2 regions of the Clostridium oceanicum genome follow, and region 1 is predicted to be linked to the other one. Evidence: riboswitches for the same ligand, from Rfam matches in the RefSeq annotation. Region 1 holds a riboswitch; the other holds the start of a gene.
What was found. A riboswitch is a leader RNA that binds a small molecule or an ion and turns the genes downstream of it on or off. The one in region 1 is predicted to bind S-adenosylmethionine.
Positions count from the first base shown of each region.

Region 1 (7,830 bases):
AGTCCTATAACTGAAGCACCATATTTTTTTACAATAGGTAGTATAGAATTTAAAACTTTTTCCTCACCATTCACTGAATTTACTATAGCTTTTCCATTGTAAATTCTAAGTGCTTTTTCTATAACATTTTTATCATTAGAATCTATTTGAAGCGGTATATCAATTACAGATTGAAGTTCTTTTACAACTTTAATCATCATTTCTGCTTCATTTATTTCAGGTAAACCTACATTAACATCTAAAATATCCGCTCCTGCATCTATTTGTGATAGAGCCTGTTTTACAATATAATCTATATCATTATTTTTAAGAGCTTCTTTAAATAACTTTTTACCAGTAGGATTTATTCTCTCACCTATTACTTTCACTCCGTCTATTATAACAGGGTTAGTAGGAGTACATACTCCACATATTTTAGAACTATTTTTAGATATAGGTTTTACTTTTGATACTTCTTCTACTACTTTTTTTATAAAGGTGTCATCTGTACCACAACATCCACCTAGTATTCTTGCTCCCTTTTCTGCCATTCTTTTTTCTATAGAAGAAAATTCTTCTTTAGATATCTCATATACTGTTTCTCCATTAACCATTTTAGGAAGACCAGCATTAGGTTGAACCATAACTGGTATAGAAGAAAATTCAAGTATTTCTGATACTATAGGTTCAAGTTCTACAGGTCCTAGAGAACAATTTACTCCTAGTGCATCTACTCCTAAGCCCTCTAAAGTCATAATCATTGACAAAATACTGCATCCTGTAAAAGTTCTTCTATCCTTTTCAAAAGTCATTGTACAAAATACAGGTAATTTGGAATTTTCTTTAGCTGCTAAAACTGCTGCTTTAACTTCATATAAATCTGCCATAGTTTCTATAAGTATTACATCTGCTCCACTTTTAACACCTTGAATTACTTGTCTTTTAAATACATTGTAAGCTTTTTCAAATTTTAATGTTCCCATAGGTTCTAAAAGTTCACCTATAGGGCCTATATCTAAAGCCACTAAAGTATCTCTATTTTCTGAAGCTTTTTTAGCATTTTTTACAGCTGCGTCTATTATTTCTTCTACACTATATTTAATATCTTCTAATTTTAGTTCATTAGCTCCAAAAGTATTAGTAGTAATTATATTGGCTCCAGCTTCTATATATTTTTTATGTATGTTTATAATTTTATCTTTATCTTCTATATTTAAAATTTCTGGAATTTCTCCTCTTTTAAGTCCCGCTCTTTGAAGCATTGTTCCCATAGCTCCATCAAAAAACAGTATCTTTTCTTCTAGTATTTTTTTAATTTCCACATGATTCACCTGTCTTTCTAAATTCGCAATCTTTATATTTATTACAGTTTACGCAGCTTCTTTTTTTAAGGGTTATTTCTTTAGGTATAAATCCTATTATAGCGGTAACAGATTTTCTTGGTATCAGTATATTATGAGATGATGCCGTAAGACCAATTTCTCTTTGAGCATTTAAAACTTTTAAAAAATCCTTTTGAATTTCTATACTCAAATCACCATATCCAGGACTATATCTAAATGTTATTTTATTATTTTTAAGCTCAGCTTCTTTTTTTACTATAGATTCTACAAAATCACAGCCATCTTCAATAGCTGTAGTTGCACAAGCGTCTAATATTATTGATTTAGTCATATTAGTTTTTTCATAAAGTGCTATTTTTCTATCTAAGCTTATTCCTAAAGTTACTGCCATAAGAGTGCATTCTTTTGAATTACTTAAATGTCTTAATATATCTTTTCCTTTAAAGATTAAATTAGTATCTTTTATTAATACTTCTTTGTCTTTTTTTTCTATATTAAAAGTTTTATAGGTGTATTTAAAATTTATATATTCTTTAATTTCTCTTCTACATTCTTCAATTAAAGTATCTGTATTTTTATCAACTATAGAACTTTTATACCCTAAATATCTTAAAACTTCTTTTTTATCTATTTTAAATATATCATTCATAAGATTCACCAATTTAAAATCTAAATAGCTAAATCATTATTTACAGAACCTATTATAGATTTTATACTTTCATTTATTTTTCTAGCTACATAAGGATTATTCATTGTATATAGATGAATTCCCTTTACTCCACTAGATACTAAGTCTACTATTTGTTCTACTGCATAAGCTATTCCAGCATCTCTTAAAGCATTTTTATCATGTTCATATCTATTCATTATTTTTATAAATTTTGGAGGAAGTGACGCACCACATAAAGAAACTATTCTTTCAATTTGTTTTTTGTTTATTACAGGCATTATTCCAGCTTGAATTGGTACATTTATATTCTTTTTATTAATTTTATCATTAAACTCATAGAATAAGTTATTATCGAAAAACAATTGACTTATCAAATAGTCTGTACCACAATCAACCTTTTGTTTTAATCTTTCAATATCCTTATCTAAAGAAATGCTTTCTGTATGTCCTTCTGGATAACAAGCTGCTGCTATAGAAAAATCATGATGCTTTTTTATATAATCTACAAGTTCAAATCCATAGTTATAATCCCCTATTGGTTTTTGATCTAAAGGTATGTCTCCTCTTAAAGCTAATACATTTTCTATGTTATTGTCTTTAAGATTTTTTAATGTATTTTCTATAGTTTCTTTTGTAGAATTTATGCAAGTTAAATGAGCTAAAGCTTCTATGTTATATTTGTTTTTTATAAGTGATGAAAGTTCACAAGTTTTATTACCAGAACTAGTACCACCGGCTCCATAAGTTACACTTATATAATCTGGCTTTAGATCTTTAAGTTCATCTAGTGTTTTATATATATTTTCAATTGGAGTAGTACTTTTAGGTGGAAATACCTCCAAAGAGAAAACTACATTTTTTTCGGAAAATAAATTTTTGATTTTCATTTAAATAACCCCTTTTCGTATTATGTCTATTTTATAATTTTTATTATTGATGCTTTACACTGTTCTTTTATTAAGTATAGATTTAAACTAAATATTTTGATTATTAAATTTATTTTTTATTTAGTTGACTTTTTATTTTAAAATAAATAAAAAACCTAAAGGAGTAATCCCTTAGGTTTTAATAACGTAAGATATTATCCTTATCTATCAGCATAATGCTGCAGGATTTAGCACCTTGTATATAAATATACGGTTGCCGGGCTTCGTAGGGCCAGTCCCTCCGCCTCTCATGATAAGCTTCATTCATTTTTTATTAAGTACGATTATATTACAAAAAAAAGAAAATGTAAAGCTATTTTTTATAATTTTTTTATGAAAACTTATACACTTGTTTTTAAGAAGTTTATTTAAAAGAATCTTCTATATTTAAAAAACAACACAGTTTATCTTAATATAGATATATTATTAGGATTATGATTTTAAATTAACTTTATTATATTACTAAGTAATTTTTTATTTATAATAACTACCCGTATATCTTTATGTACTATTTTTTTTACATTAAAGTGCATTTAAATTTTTCACTTACAACACCACCTAATATATATCATAAGATTTTAGAATAATATTAGTATTTAAGTTTTTATTATATTTAAACCTTTATCTTTCTAAACTAAAAAGATAAGTACACCTTTAGCCTCTCTAATAGATAATAAAATTTATACATTTCTCTATTGTATAAACTTTATTATCTATTAAATATAGTTTTTGTATTAAAAAAGCTAAGTGGTTTTTAATACCATATGATCCCAACGGTGGAGAAAGGGCACTTTTTAAAATAATAAAAAAAATATAAATATTTTTTCCTTCTAGTAATATAGCCAATGTATACTTTTTCACTCTAAGTAAATCTATACAAATCATAAATTAACCCCTTGACATAAAAAATGATTTTAAATATAATAAGTTTCAAGCAAAGGTTAAATCAAATTTAAGAAAACGAAAAATTGAATTTTAAAAAGTTAATATAAAATATTTCTTATCAAGAGTGGTTGAGGGACAGGCCCTGAGAAACCCGGCAACAGCTGATTTTTAAAAATCAGAAATGTGCTAAATCCTGCAGTTAAATTTACTGAGAGATGAGAAAATTGTAGTTTCTATAACTGTAATTTAAAGTCATTTCTCTAAGAAATGGCTTTTATTTTTTTTAATAACAAGTTGAAACAGGTTGATTCAATAAACCACTTGTTTCCATTTAAATAAATAATTAAGGGGGCAATACTATGTTTAATGAAAATTGGAAAGATGAAACTATATGTATACAAGGAGGATATACACCAAAGTCTGGAGAAGCTAGAATTCTTCCTATAGTACAAAGTACAACTTATAAATATGAAGATCCAGATCAAGTTGCTAATTTATTTGATTTAAAAGAAGAAGGATTCTTTTATTCTAGAATAGGAAACCCAACTGTTGCAGGGTTTGAACAAAAGCTAACAGAACTTGAAGGTGGAGTTGGCGCGGTAGCTACTGCATCAGGACAATCAGCTATTACTTTAGCAGTTTTAAATATTTGTACAAAAGGAGATCACATTGTAGCATCTTCAAATCTTTATGGAGGAACATTTACTCTACTCTCTTCTACTTTAAACAAATTAGGAATTGATGTAACTTTAGTTTCTCCTGATGCTTCAAGAGAAGAAATTTTAAATAAATGTACTGATAAAACTAAACTTATATATGGGGAAACAATGGCTAATCCTAGCTTAAATATTTTAGATTTTGATAAATTTTCAAGTGTTGCTAAAGAAATTGGAGTACCTTTTATAGTTGATAATACTTTAATGACCTCTAAACTTTGCAAGCCATTAAAGCATGGTGCTAATATAGTAGTTTATTCTGCTACTAAATATATTGACGGTCATGCAACAAGTGTAGGTGGAGCTATAGTAGATGGTGGTAACTTTGATTGGAATAATGGTAAATTTAAATCTCTTTCAGAGCCAGATCCTACATACCATGGTACAAATTTTTCAGAATCTTTTAAAAATGCTGCATATATAGTTAAACTAAGAGTTACATTACTTAGAGATTTTGGAGCATGTTTAAGTCCTTTCAATGCATTCTTGTTTAATTTAGGACTAGAAACATTACATCTTAGAATGGAAAGACATAGCGACAATGCTTTAAAGCTAGCCAAATTTTTAAAAGATCATCCAAAAGTTAGTTGGGTTAATTATCCCCTACTAGAAAACAATAAAAATTATGATAATGCTAAAAAGTATCTAAAATATGGTGCTAGCGGTATATTAACTTTTGGAATTAAAGGAAATGACGATGCAGCTAAAGTATTTACTAAAAATCTTTCCCTAGCAGCTTTAGTTGTTCATATAGGAGATGCTAGAACTAGTGTAATTCACCCTGCTAGCACAACTCATAGACAGTTATCAGAAGAACAATTAATATCTTCTGGAGTACCAAAAGATTTAGTAAGAGTTTCTGTTGGTATAGAAAATGCAGATGATATAATAAAAGACTTTGATCAAGCTTTAAATAATATAAAATAAGCATAATTAAATTTTGCATAATAATAAGGAGGACTTCATAAATGATTTCAATAGCTATATTAGGAAATGGTGTAGTTGGCTCTGGAGTAGCTGAACTAATAGAAAAAAATATAAATAGTATAAAAAACAAATTAAATAAAGGGATAAAAATTTCTAAGATATTAGTTAAAAATAAAGATAAACATAGAAACAGCAATAATTATAGAATTATAACAGACAAACCAGAAGATATTTTAAAAGAGGATGTAGATATTGTTGTTGAATGTATGGGTGGTTTAAATCCAGCTTATGAATATATAAAAATGTCTTTAAAGCAGAAAAAACATGTAGTTACTGCAAATAAAGATTTAATTGCAAAGCATGGTTTAGAACTTTTAAGTCTTGCTAAAGAAAATAATGTTAAACTTTACTTTGAAGCTAGTGTAGGTGGTGGAATACCAATACTTAGACCGCTTAAAAACTGCTTAATAGGAAATAATGTAACAAGCATAAAAGCTATCTTAAATGGTACTACTAACTTTATTTTAACAAAAATGTCTAAAGAAAATCTTAGTTTTGATAAAGCTTTAAAATTGGCTCAAGAGCTTGGCTTTGCAGAAGCAGATCCTACTTCTGATATTAAAGGATACGATAGTGCTAGAAAACTTAATATACTGTCTAATATAGCTTATAATAGAAATTTAGATTGGGAAACTTTTAAAGTTGAAGGAATAGATAAACTAGATGAATTTGATATTTTAAAATCTAACAGATTAGGTGGCACAGTTAAATTTATTGGAATTAGTAATATAATAAATGATAAAATACATGCTTCCGTAAGACCAGTTATTGTGTCTAAAGATTCAATACTTGGAAAAGTTGAAAATGAATTTAACTCTATAGTTATAGAAGGCGACAGCGTAGGAGAACTTGCTTTTTACGGTAAAGGCGCAGGAAAACTTCCCACAGCTAGTGCAGTTTATGCTGATATAATGAATGTTTTAATAAATAAAAAAGAAGATCAGTTATTATTTAATAAAGAACCTGCAAATCTTCAAAAAAGTTTTACGGATAAAAAAGATTGGATTGTAAGAATTAAAGTAGATAACAAAGATAGGCATAAAATAATTAGTAAATTAAGTGAAAAATTTAATAAAGTATATATAGACACAGATGACTTACTTCCTAAAGATGAAGTTTTTGCTACTATTTATTCAGTATATGAAAAAGATTTAGAAGAAAATTTAAGAATTTTTACTGATATTAATAACGTAAAAACTCTTATGATACTATAATTTTTTTAGAAAGGATTAAATGATGAGTATATTTATTGATGAAAATCTGCCAGCTTATGAAATTTTAAAAGCTGAAGATATAGATGTATGCAGTAAAAATTCTAATATTTATAAATCTAAATGTCATAGTGCATTAAACATACTTATACTTAATTTAATGCCTCAAAAATCTAAATCTGAAACTCAACTGATAAGACGACTTGGTAGCAGTCTACTGGATATAAATATTACTTTATTAAAAACTAAAACTCATAAAAGCAAAAACACAGATGAAACCTATCTTAGCACTTTTTATAAAACAATAGATGAAATTAAAGAGGAAAACTTTGACGGCGCTATTATAACCGGTGCCCCTATAGAACTTTTGGAATTTGAAGAGGTAGATTATTTTAATGAGTTAAAAGAAATATTCGATTACTGCAAAGAAAAAGTTAAATCTACATTATATATATGTTGGGGTGCACAAGCAGGATTATACTATCATTATGGTATACCTAAATATAAATTAGACAAAAAATTATTTGGAGTATTTTCTCACAAACTAATTACTCCTAGCAAGTTAACTAAAATGTTTGATGATGAATTTTATGCTCCTCATTCAAGGTACACATATACAAAAGGCGAAGATGTATTAAAATGTGATAAGCTACAAATAATCGCCGAATCTAAAGATGCTGGAGTTTACATGGTACAAAGTAAAGATTTAAAAAGTATATTTGTTACTGGTCACTCTGAGTATGATAAATTCACTCTTTATGATGAATACAAAAGAGATTTAAATAAAAATATTGAAATAGATATTCCTAAAAACTATTTTTTAAATGATGATCCTAATAATAAACCTATAGTTAAATGGAGATCTCACGGAAATATGCTTTTCTCCAATTGGCTAAATATAGTAAACAGTTTATAATTTATAAGTCTTCCTTACAAAAGCATACGTTTTTTATACTAATTATAGAAAATATCAGTGTACTATACTTATTAATAATAAATAAGGTACACTGATATTTTCTATAATATAAGAATTTAATATATACTTAAGCACAATATACTAATGATTTTAGTACACTGTTAAAGTCATTTACATCATCAGCTTTTGCTACACCC
Region 1 is NZ_BAAACG010000010.1:26,574-34,403, forward strand. It holds gene ABDZ71_RS10735 (homocysteine S-methyltransferase family protein) at 1-1,301, opposite strand, end outside; gene ABDZ71_RS10740 (methionine synthase) at 1,291-1,971, opposite strand; gene metF (methylenetetrahydrofolate reductase [NAD(P)H]) at 1,992-2,879, opposite strand; SAM riboswitch class I at 3,077-3,178, opposite strand; SAM riboswitch class I at 3,916-4,025, shown strand; gene ABDZ71_RS10750 (O-acetylhomoserine aminocarboxypropyltransferase/cysteine synthase family protein) at 4,163-5,446, shown strand; gene ABDZ71_RS10755 (homoserine dehydrogenase) at 5,488-6,720, shown strand; gene ABDZ71_RS10760 (homoserine O-succinyltransferase) at 6,743-7,633, shown strand; gene ABDZ71_RS10765 (ABC transporter ATP-binding protein) at 7,813-7,830, opposite strand, start outside.

Region 2 (7,830 bases), on a different contig from region 1:
AACATTAATATCTTTCTAGTTACTCCTAATTCACAATAGTAGTAGGGTAAATTAAATACACATTTATTATTATAAGCTTCCTCTATCTTAAGTTTATTTTCAGAAACACTTACATATATATTTCTTTCAATCTCTTCTTCTTTAACACATAAAATATCTATTGCTTGTTTTTTTAGTTTATCCATAGGCATATAAGTATTTCCTAACGCACAAAACTGGTTTATTATATAGGTTATTCCACTTTGAATTCTAAAAGGTGAATCTGCTTCTATCCCTAAACTTTTAGCAATTTTATCAGCAGTTTTAAACCCTATACCAGATATATCTTCTGTAAGTATATATGGATTTTTACGTACTTTATTTATAGAATTAACTCCATATTTTTTATGTATCTTTACACACTGGTTAGCAGTAACTCCATATTGCTGGAAAAATATCATAATGTTTCTTACTTCTCTTTGCTTTTCATAAGAAGATTTTATAGTTTCTATTTTCTTTTTACCAATACCTTCTATCTCTTTAAGCTTTTCTATATCATTATCTAATATATCTAAGGATTTCTCTTTAAATTTCGCAACTATTTTTTTAGCAGTTACAGGCCCTATACCAGACACTATACCAGAAGCTAGGTATCTTTCTATTCCTAAAACGGTATCTGGAGTTATCTCTTCACAACTTTCAACTTTAAACTGTTTACCAAATTGCTTATGAACAACCCATTCACCTTTTAATTTTAAATTTTGACCTTCTGTTATATAAGGAATAAACCCAACTATAGTTATAATTCTGTTTTTGTCTTTAATTTTTGCAACCATATATCCGTTATCCTGATTTTCAAAAACTATATCCTCAACAAAGCCTTGTAATTCCTGCATATGATCTCTCCTAAACTACTTTATTATATAAATTATAACATAATTTATTTACATATATACAAATACTACCTAATTAAAAGAGTTAGACCATAAAGCCTAACTCTTCTTATATTATAAGTATTTTTTTATTTCATCAACCTTATCTAACTTTTCCCATGGAACATCTATATCTGTTCTTCCAAAATGACCATAAGCTGCTACTTGTTTATATATTGGTCTTTTTAATTTTAAATCTCTTATAATAGCTCCTGGTCTTAGATCAAATACTTTATCTACTATTTGAGATGTTTTTTCTTCTGATATTTTTCCTGTTCCAAAAGTATCTATAGATATTGAAACTGGCTTAGCTACTCCTATAGCATAAGATAGTTGTATTTCTAATTTATCTGCTACTCCTGCTGCTACTAAGTTTTTAGCTACCCATCTAGCTGCATATGCAGCTGATCTATCTACTTTTGTTGCATCCTTACCTGAGAAAGCTCCTCCACCATGTCTTCCATATCCGCCATAAGTATCAACTATTATTTTTCTTCCTGTTAATCCTGAATCCCCTTGTGGTCCTCCAATTACAAATCTACCAGTTGGGTTAATGTAATATTTTGTATTCTCATCTAATAATTCTTCAGGAATTACAGCATTTATAACATGCTCTTTTATGTCTTTTTGTATTTGTTCTTGTGTAGCTTTTCTGCTATGTTGAGTTGAAACAACAATAGAATCTATTCTAACTGGTTTTTCATCTTCATATTCTACTGTAACTTGTGCTTTTCCATCTGGTCTTAAATATGCTAAAGTTCCATTTTTTCTAACTTCTGATAATCTTCTTGTTATTTTATGAGCTGTTTCTATAGGAAGAGGCATATATTCTTTAGTTTCATTAGTAGCAAAACCAAACATCATACCTTGATCTCCAGCACCTATAGCATCTATTTTTTCCATTTCTCCAGCTTTTGATTCTAATGCTTCATCAACACCTACAGCAATATCTGAAGATTGTTCATCTATTGAAGTTAATACAGAACAAGTTTCACAATCAAATCCGTATTTAGCTCTATCGTAACCTATTCCTTTTATAGTTTCTCTAACAACTTTAGGTATATCTACATAACAATGAGTAGATATTTCCCCCATTACTAATACCATACCAGTAGTAACAGCTGTTTCACAAGCTACTCTACCTTCTGGATCTTTTTCTAATATAGCATCTAATATAGCATCTGATACCTGGTCACAAATTTTATCTGGATGTCCCTCTGTAACTGATTCAGATGTAAAAATTCTTTTCATACTTTAAACCTCCCATTTAATGATTTTAAAATTGCAAAAAAATAAGCCTCTTCAATAAGAAGAGGTTATATACTAACTTCTCTCTTATCTTGCAGAACTAACTGCCGGAATTGGCACCTATAGTGAACATCACTACTCACTGGTTGCCGGGTTTCAAAGGGCCCTTTTCCCTCCACCTCTCTGGATAAGAGTTTACTATTAACTTTTACTATTAAAAATCATAACATAACATCATATAGGTGTCAACAACCTAAAAAAATTATATTATAATTTATTCTACCATAAAATAAAAAACCTTTACTAAAGTAAAGGTTTTGGTGGAGGAAGATGGATTCGAACCATCGAAGCAAATTGCAACAGATTTACAGTCTGCCCCCTTTGGCCACTCGGGAACTCCTCCATATGGAGCTGGCAATAGGACTTGAACCTACAACCTGCTGATTACAAGTCAGCTGCTCTGCCAATTGAGCCATGCCAGCATATTATTAAATTTTTTATAAAATTTTATGGTGGGCACAACAGGGCTCGAACCTGTGACCCCCTGCTTGTAAGGCAGATGCTCTCCCAGCTGAGCTATGCGCCCATAAAATTTTGGTGGAGGAAGATGGATTCGAACCATCGAAGCAAATTGCAACAGATTTACAGTCTGCCCCCTTTGGCCACTCGGGAACTCCTCCACATATGGAGCTGGCAATAGGACTTGAACCTACAACCTGCTGATTACAAGTCAGCTGCTCTGCCAATTGAGCCATGCCAGCATATTTTGTATTTATGTTGAAAGTTTTGAACGCTTTCGACAAGAAATAGTATATCTGTTTTTAATTATAATTTCAAGCCCATTTATTTATGTTTTTACTGCTTTATTCCTTTGTATCTTTTATTATCTCTAATTTTCTTTATTTTATACACATATACCATTTATAAAACATATAAGGTTTTAATGGTATAATTATTAGTACATTTTTACAATATAATCTAAATAACTACAATATATTCATACTTAGGAGGTACTTATGCAAAAATTATTAAGTAAATTAAGAAAAGCTATAAATGATTTTGATTTAATTCAAGACAATGACAAAATAGCTGTCGGTTTATCTGGTGGAAAAGATAGTATATGTTTATTACAACTACTAAAAAAATACCAAAGGTTCTCCCCTGAAAAATTTGATTTAATAGCTATAGTTATAGATCCAAATAGTGGTGCAGATTTTTCTCCTATGGAAGAAATGTGCTCTGAAATGGATATACCAATACACATTTATAAAACTAATATAAAAGAAATAGTTTTTGATATTAGAAAAGAAAAAAATCCTTGTTCCCTTTGTGCAAATTTAAGAAGAGGTGCATTAAATGATTATGCTAAAAAATTAGGCTGTAATAAACTTGCATTAGGTCATCATAAAAATGATGCTGTTGAAACTTTACTTATGTCTATGTTCTATGAAGGAAGAATTAGTAGCTTTTCTCCTAAAACTTATTTAAACAGACGTGATATAACTTTAATAAGACCTATGGTTTATATAAATGAATATGAAACCAAAAGCATATCAAAAAAATATAATTTTAAAATAATTGACAACCCTTGCCCTGCTAATGGATATACTAAAAGAGAGTATATGAAAGATTTAATATCTTCTTTAGAAAAAGATATACCAGGAATAAGGGATAGGCTTCTAGGATGTCTTACTAATACTGACCAATTAAATATATGGAAAAAAAATTAAAATTTTTATTTAATATTTAATTATCCCTATTCATATAAATTAATATAGGGAGGGATGTACTTTGAGTAAAATTAAAACACCTTATAACAATTCGCTATCCTACTATAAAATAGCATATTTTTTAAAAGATTATATTAATAAAGATACTTTAATAGTATGTATAGGAACTGATAGGTGTATAGGTGATTCTTTAGGACCTCTAGTAGGTAGTATGTTAAGATCGAAAAATTTTCCTCTACATGTATATGGAACTATAGATAATCCTATACATGCTTTAAATATAGAAGAAAAAATATCTCAAATCAAAAATCGTCACCCAAATAGCAATATAATAGGCATAGACGCTTGCTTAGGTGATAAATGCAAAATTGGAGAACTGCAGGTAAGAGACTATCCTGTTCATCCCGGAAAGGGTGTAGGGAAATCTCTACCTAATATAGGAGAAGTATCTATAATAGGAATTGTAGACTCTCATGAAAACAATGAATTATTTCATTCTAATACTATTAGATTAAGTTTAATAATGAATATGGCAAAAACTATAGTTAACTCATTACTACATTGCTATTATATGGTATATAATGAACCTGAATAAGCACCATAATAATAGTTATTATTATGGTGCTTATTCATATAAAGCTATATGTTATTCAACTAAATTTAATCCATCACCGGAAGATGATATACCCATTTTATCCAAATAAGCTAGTACCTTTCCAGTACCTTCTGCTACGCAAGAAACTGCATTATCAGCTATATGAACAGGTACTTTAGTAACGCTTCCTATTAAGTCACTAAGTCCATTTAATAAAGCTCCTCCACCTGTCATTATTATTCCTTTATCTGCTATATCTGCAGATAACTCAGGTGGAGTTTTTTCTAGAACAGAATGAGCAAGATCAGCTATAGCATTAACTGATTCTTGAAGAGCTTCTCTCATTTCATCTGAAGTTACAGTTATATCTTTAGGAAGTCCTGAAACTAAATCTCTTCCTCTTATTTGCATAGGAACCGGTTCCCCTTTAGCAAATGCAGAACCTATATTAATTTTAAGATTTTCTGCTGTTCTTTCCCCTATCATAAGTTTATGTTTTTTCCTTATGTATTTTATTATTGATTCATCAAAACTGTCCCCTGCTCTTTTTATAGAAGATCTAACAACTATTCCACCTAGAGATATTACGGCGATATCAGTAGTTCCACCACCTATGTCAATTACCATACTTCCACTAGCTTTAGTTATATCAAGGTCTGCTCCAATAGCTGCTGCTAACGGTTCTTCAATTAAAAATACCTTTTTAGCACCAGCATTCTTTGCTGCATCAATAACCGCTCTTTTTTCCACTTCAGTAGCTTCACATGGAATACAAACAACAACCCTTGGAGCACCTATTTTTTTCTTACCACAAGCTTTTGTAATAAAATAATTTAACATTCTTTCTGTAATATCATAATCAGATATTACTCCATCTCTCATTGGACGTATTGCCACTATATTTCCTGGAGTCCTTCCTATCATTTCTCTTGCTTCTTGTCCAACTGCTAGGACTTTATCTTTGTTCCTATCTATAGCTACCACTGAGGGTTCATTCAAAATGACTCCTTTACCCTTTATATATACAAGTACTGTAGCGGTACCTAAATCTATTCCCATATCAGTGCCTACACTAAAAAACATTCCCTTATCCTCTCCTACTCTCTAAACTTATATAATAATTATAAGAAAAATAAAAATAGCTTTACTAAAAGCCTATAAATTTATTATAATAGGAATGCTTTTAACCTTCAATAGCTTTATATTTCATTTTTGTTGCTTCTCCACCTCTTATATGCCTCTCTGCTTTATTATAGTCTAAAATCTCCTTGGCCTCTTCAGCTATCTGTGGATTTATTTTAGGTAACCTCTCTGTCATATCCTTGTGTATTGTACTTTTGCTTACTCCAAACACTTTAGCTGTTCTTCTTATAGTAGCTTTAGAATCTATAATATATTTAGCGACTTCAAGGACTCTTTCTTCAATGTAATCTTTCAAAGTGCTACCTCCCTTAATCCTTTATAATTATAATTATGCTAATTTAACAAATTAAATTCATTTTTAAGCCACTTTTCGATTAAAAGCGAAAAATGGCTTAAATTTCAAATTAATACTTAATGTATTTAGAAGGATTTATGTAATTATTACCCTTCATCATAGCAAAATGTAAATGGTCACCATATTTCTCATAAGCTGAACGTAATGTAGTTTTACCTACTTTACCTATAACATCACCTTTTTTAACCGCTTGACCCTTTTTAACATTTGTTTTGGCAGCTAAATTAGAATATACACTTTTTAGTCCAGATTGATGATTGATAATTACTTTAACTCCATCTTGACTTGAACTAACAACATTTTCTACTTTTCCATCTTCAACTGCTAAAACAGATTTACCTAAGTTTGTCTTTATATCCATACCTAAATTTGGTCTATAACTTGATGTAGAATTCCAAAATACTGGATCTTCTGAATAAACTCTTGCTATAGTTCCTTCAACTGGTTTTATAAATTTAGGTTGAACTTGCTTTGATACTTTAGCTGTATCTTTTTCTTGAGTTTTTTCTTCAGTCTTTGGTTTAGTATTTTCATCTTCTTTTTTTACTTGAAGAGCATTTTCATAACTTTTAGTTGGTTGTTTTACAGCTTTAGCTGTATCTTTACTGGTATCTTTTTTAACTACTTTATTTTCAATAGGTTTATTTCTAACTTGTTTGCTATTTTTAACAGTTACTCCAGCTACAACAGCTATAACACATAAACAAACAAATAAAATTACATAAAAGCCCTCCCTCTTAAAAAATTTTGATGTTTTCTTAAATGGTTTTTTTTCCATATCAGCACCTCCATTTTCTAGTTTGTCCAGACTATAGAAAAAAATACATATTTTATTAATTTTTTATACTTAAATTAAATTTGATATAAAAAAAGAGAAAATCAACATTAATTGATTTTCTCTTTAATAATTTAATTTTTTTATATTTACACCACTATAATAATGTTTTAATATATATTCATATTTTTTTCCATCCTTACCCATAGAATTTGCTCCCCATTGACTCATTCCTACATTATGGCCATATCCATTACAATTTATAAGTATATTGCTTCCTTTAAAATCTATTGTAAATTTAGATGAATTTAAAGATAAAAGCTTTCTAAAATTAGGTCCTGTAATAGTTATATTTCCTATTTTTATAGTTTTAACACTACCGGAATCACTTTTTGATAATATTTTTACTTGATTTTTTAATTTAGAAGTACTAAGTCCTGATTTAGGATATTGACTATTTACTTTCTTTATAAATTCATTATAAGAAAATTTTGCAGAAGTCTTAAATTTAGGAGCTTTTTCTTCTCCTGGACTACTTACACTTTTTAAATAAGGAACTTTACTTTTAAATACATTTTCACAATCCTCTGTTTTACCATTACTTGTAGCAAAATAATAAGGTGACATAACTATATCTCCATTGTAAACTAATATTTGACCAGAGGTACTTTTTACAGATTTATCTATTTTATTCCAATACTCATTTCTTTTATTTTTAGGCCATGCCTTAAGCCTCTTATCTTTTGGCATATACACTTGAGAATATATAGTATCACATACATCCGCATTTATTCTCTCATTAAACTGATTGTCCCCAAAGTTTTTCATGTGAGCCAATGCATATGTCCTAGCAGCTACTGCTTGTGCTTTTAATGCCTCCTCATTAAATTCTACTGGCATCTCTGCACTAACTACCCCTCTTACATATTCTTCTAATGGTATAGCTCTTACTTTTTTCTGCTTCATAAAATACACATTAACTTTTGGTTCCTCTTTCACATTATATTTTTTATTTACATCTACTACAGCTTCCTTTTCTACTGAGTTATCCTCTACTTTGTTTTCCACTACAT
Region 2 is NZ_BAAACG010000013.1:109,922-117,751, reverse strand. It holds gene recD2 (SF1B family DNA helicase RecD2) at 1-875, opposite strand, end outside; gene metK (methionine adenosyltransferase) at 987-2,162, opposite strand; SAM riboswitch class I at 2,244-2,353, opposite strand; tRNA gene ABDZ71_RS14560 (tRNA-Tyr) at 2,478-2,562, opposite strand; tRNA gene ABDZ71_RS14555 (tRNA-Thr) at 2,566-2,641, opposite strand; tRNA gene ABDZ71_RS14550 (tRNA-Val) at 2,670-2,745, opposite strand; tRNA gene ABDZ71_RS14545 (tRNA-Tyr) at 2,755-2,839, opposite strand; tRNA gene ABDZ71_RS14540 (tRNA-Thr) at 2,845-2,920, opposite strand; gene ABDZ71_RS14535 (tRNA 2-thiocytidine biosynthesis TtcA family protein) at 3,176-3,889, shown strand; gene yyaC (spore protease YyaC) at 3,951-4,484, shown strand; gene mreB (rod shape-determining protein) at 4,536-5,567, opposite strand; gene spoIIID (sporulation transcriptional regulator SpoIIID) at 5,668-5,922, opposite strand; gene ABDZ71_RS14515 (peptidoglycan DD-metalloendopeptidase family protein) at 6,032-6,760, opposite strand; gene spoIID (stage II sporulation protein D) at 6,884-7,830, opposite strand, start outside.
Region 2: linked by a shared signal. The riboswitch ahead of metK (methionine adenosyltransferase) and the one ahead of ABDZ71_RS10750 (O-acetylhomoserine aminocarboxypropyltransferase/cysteine synthase family protein) in region 1 are both predicted to bind S-adenosylmethionine.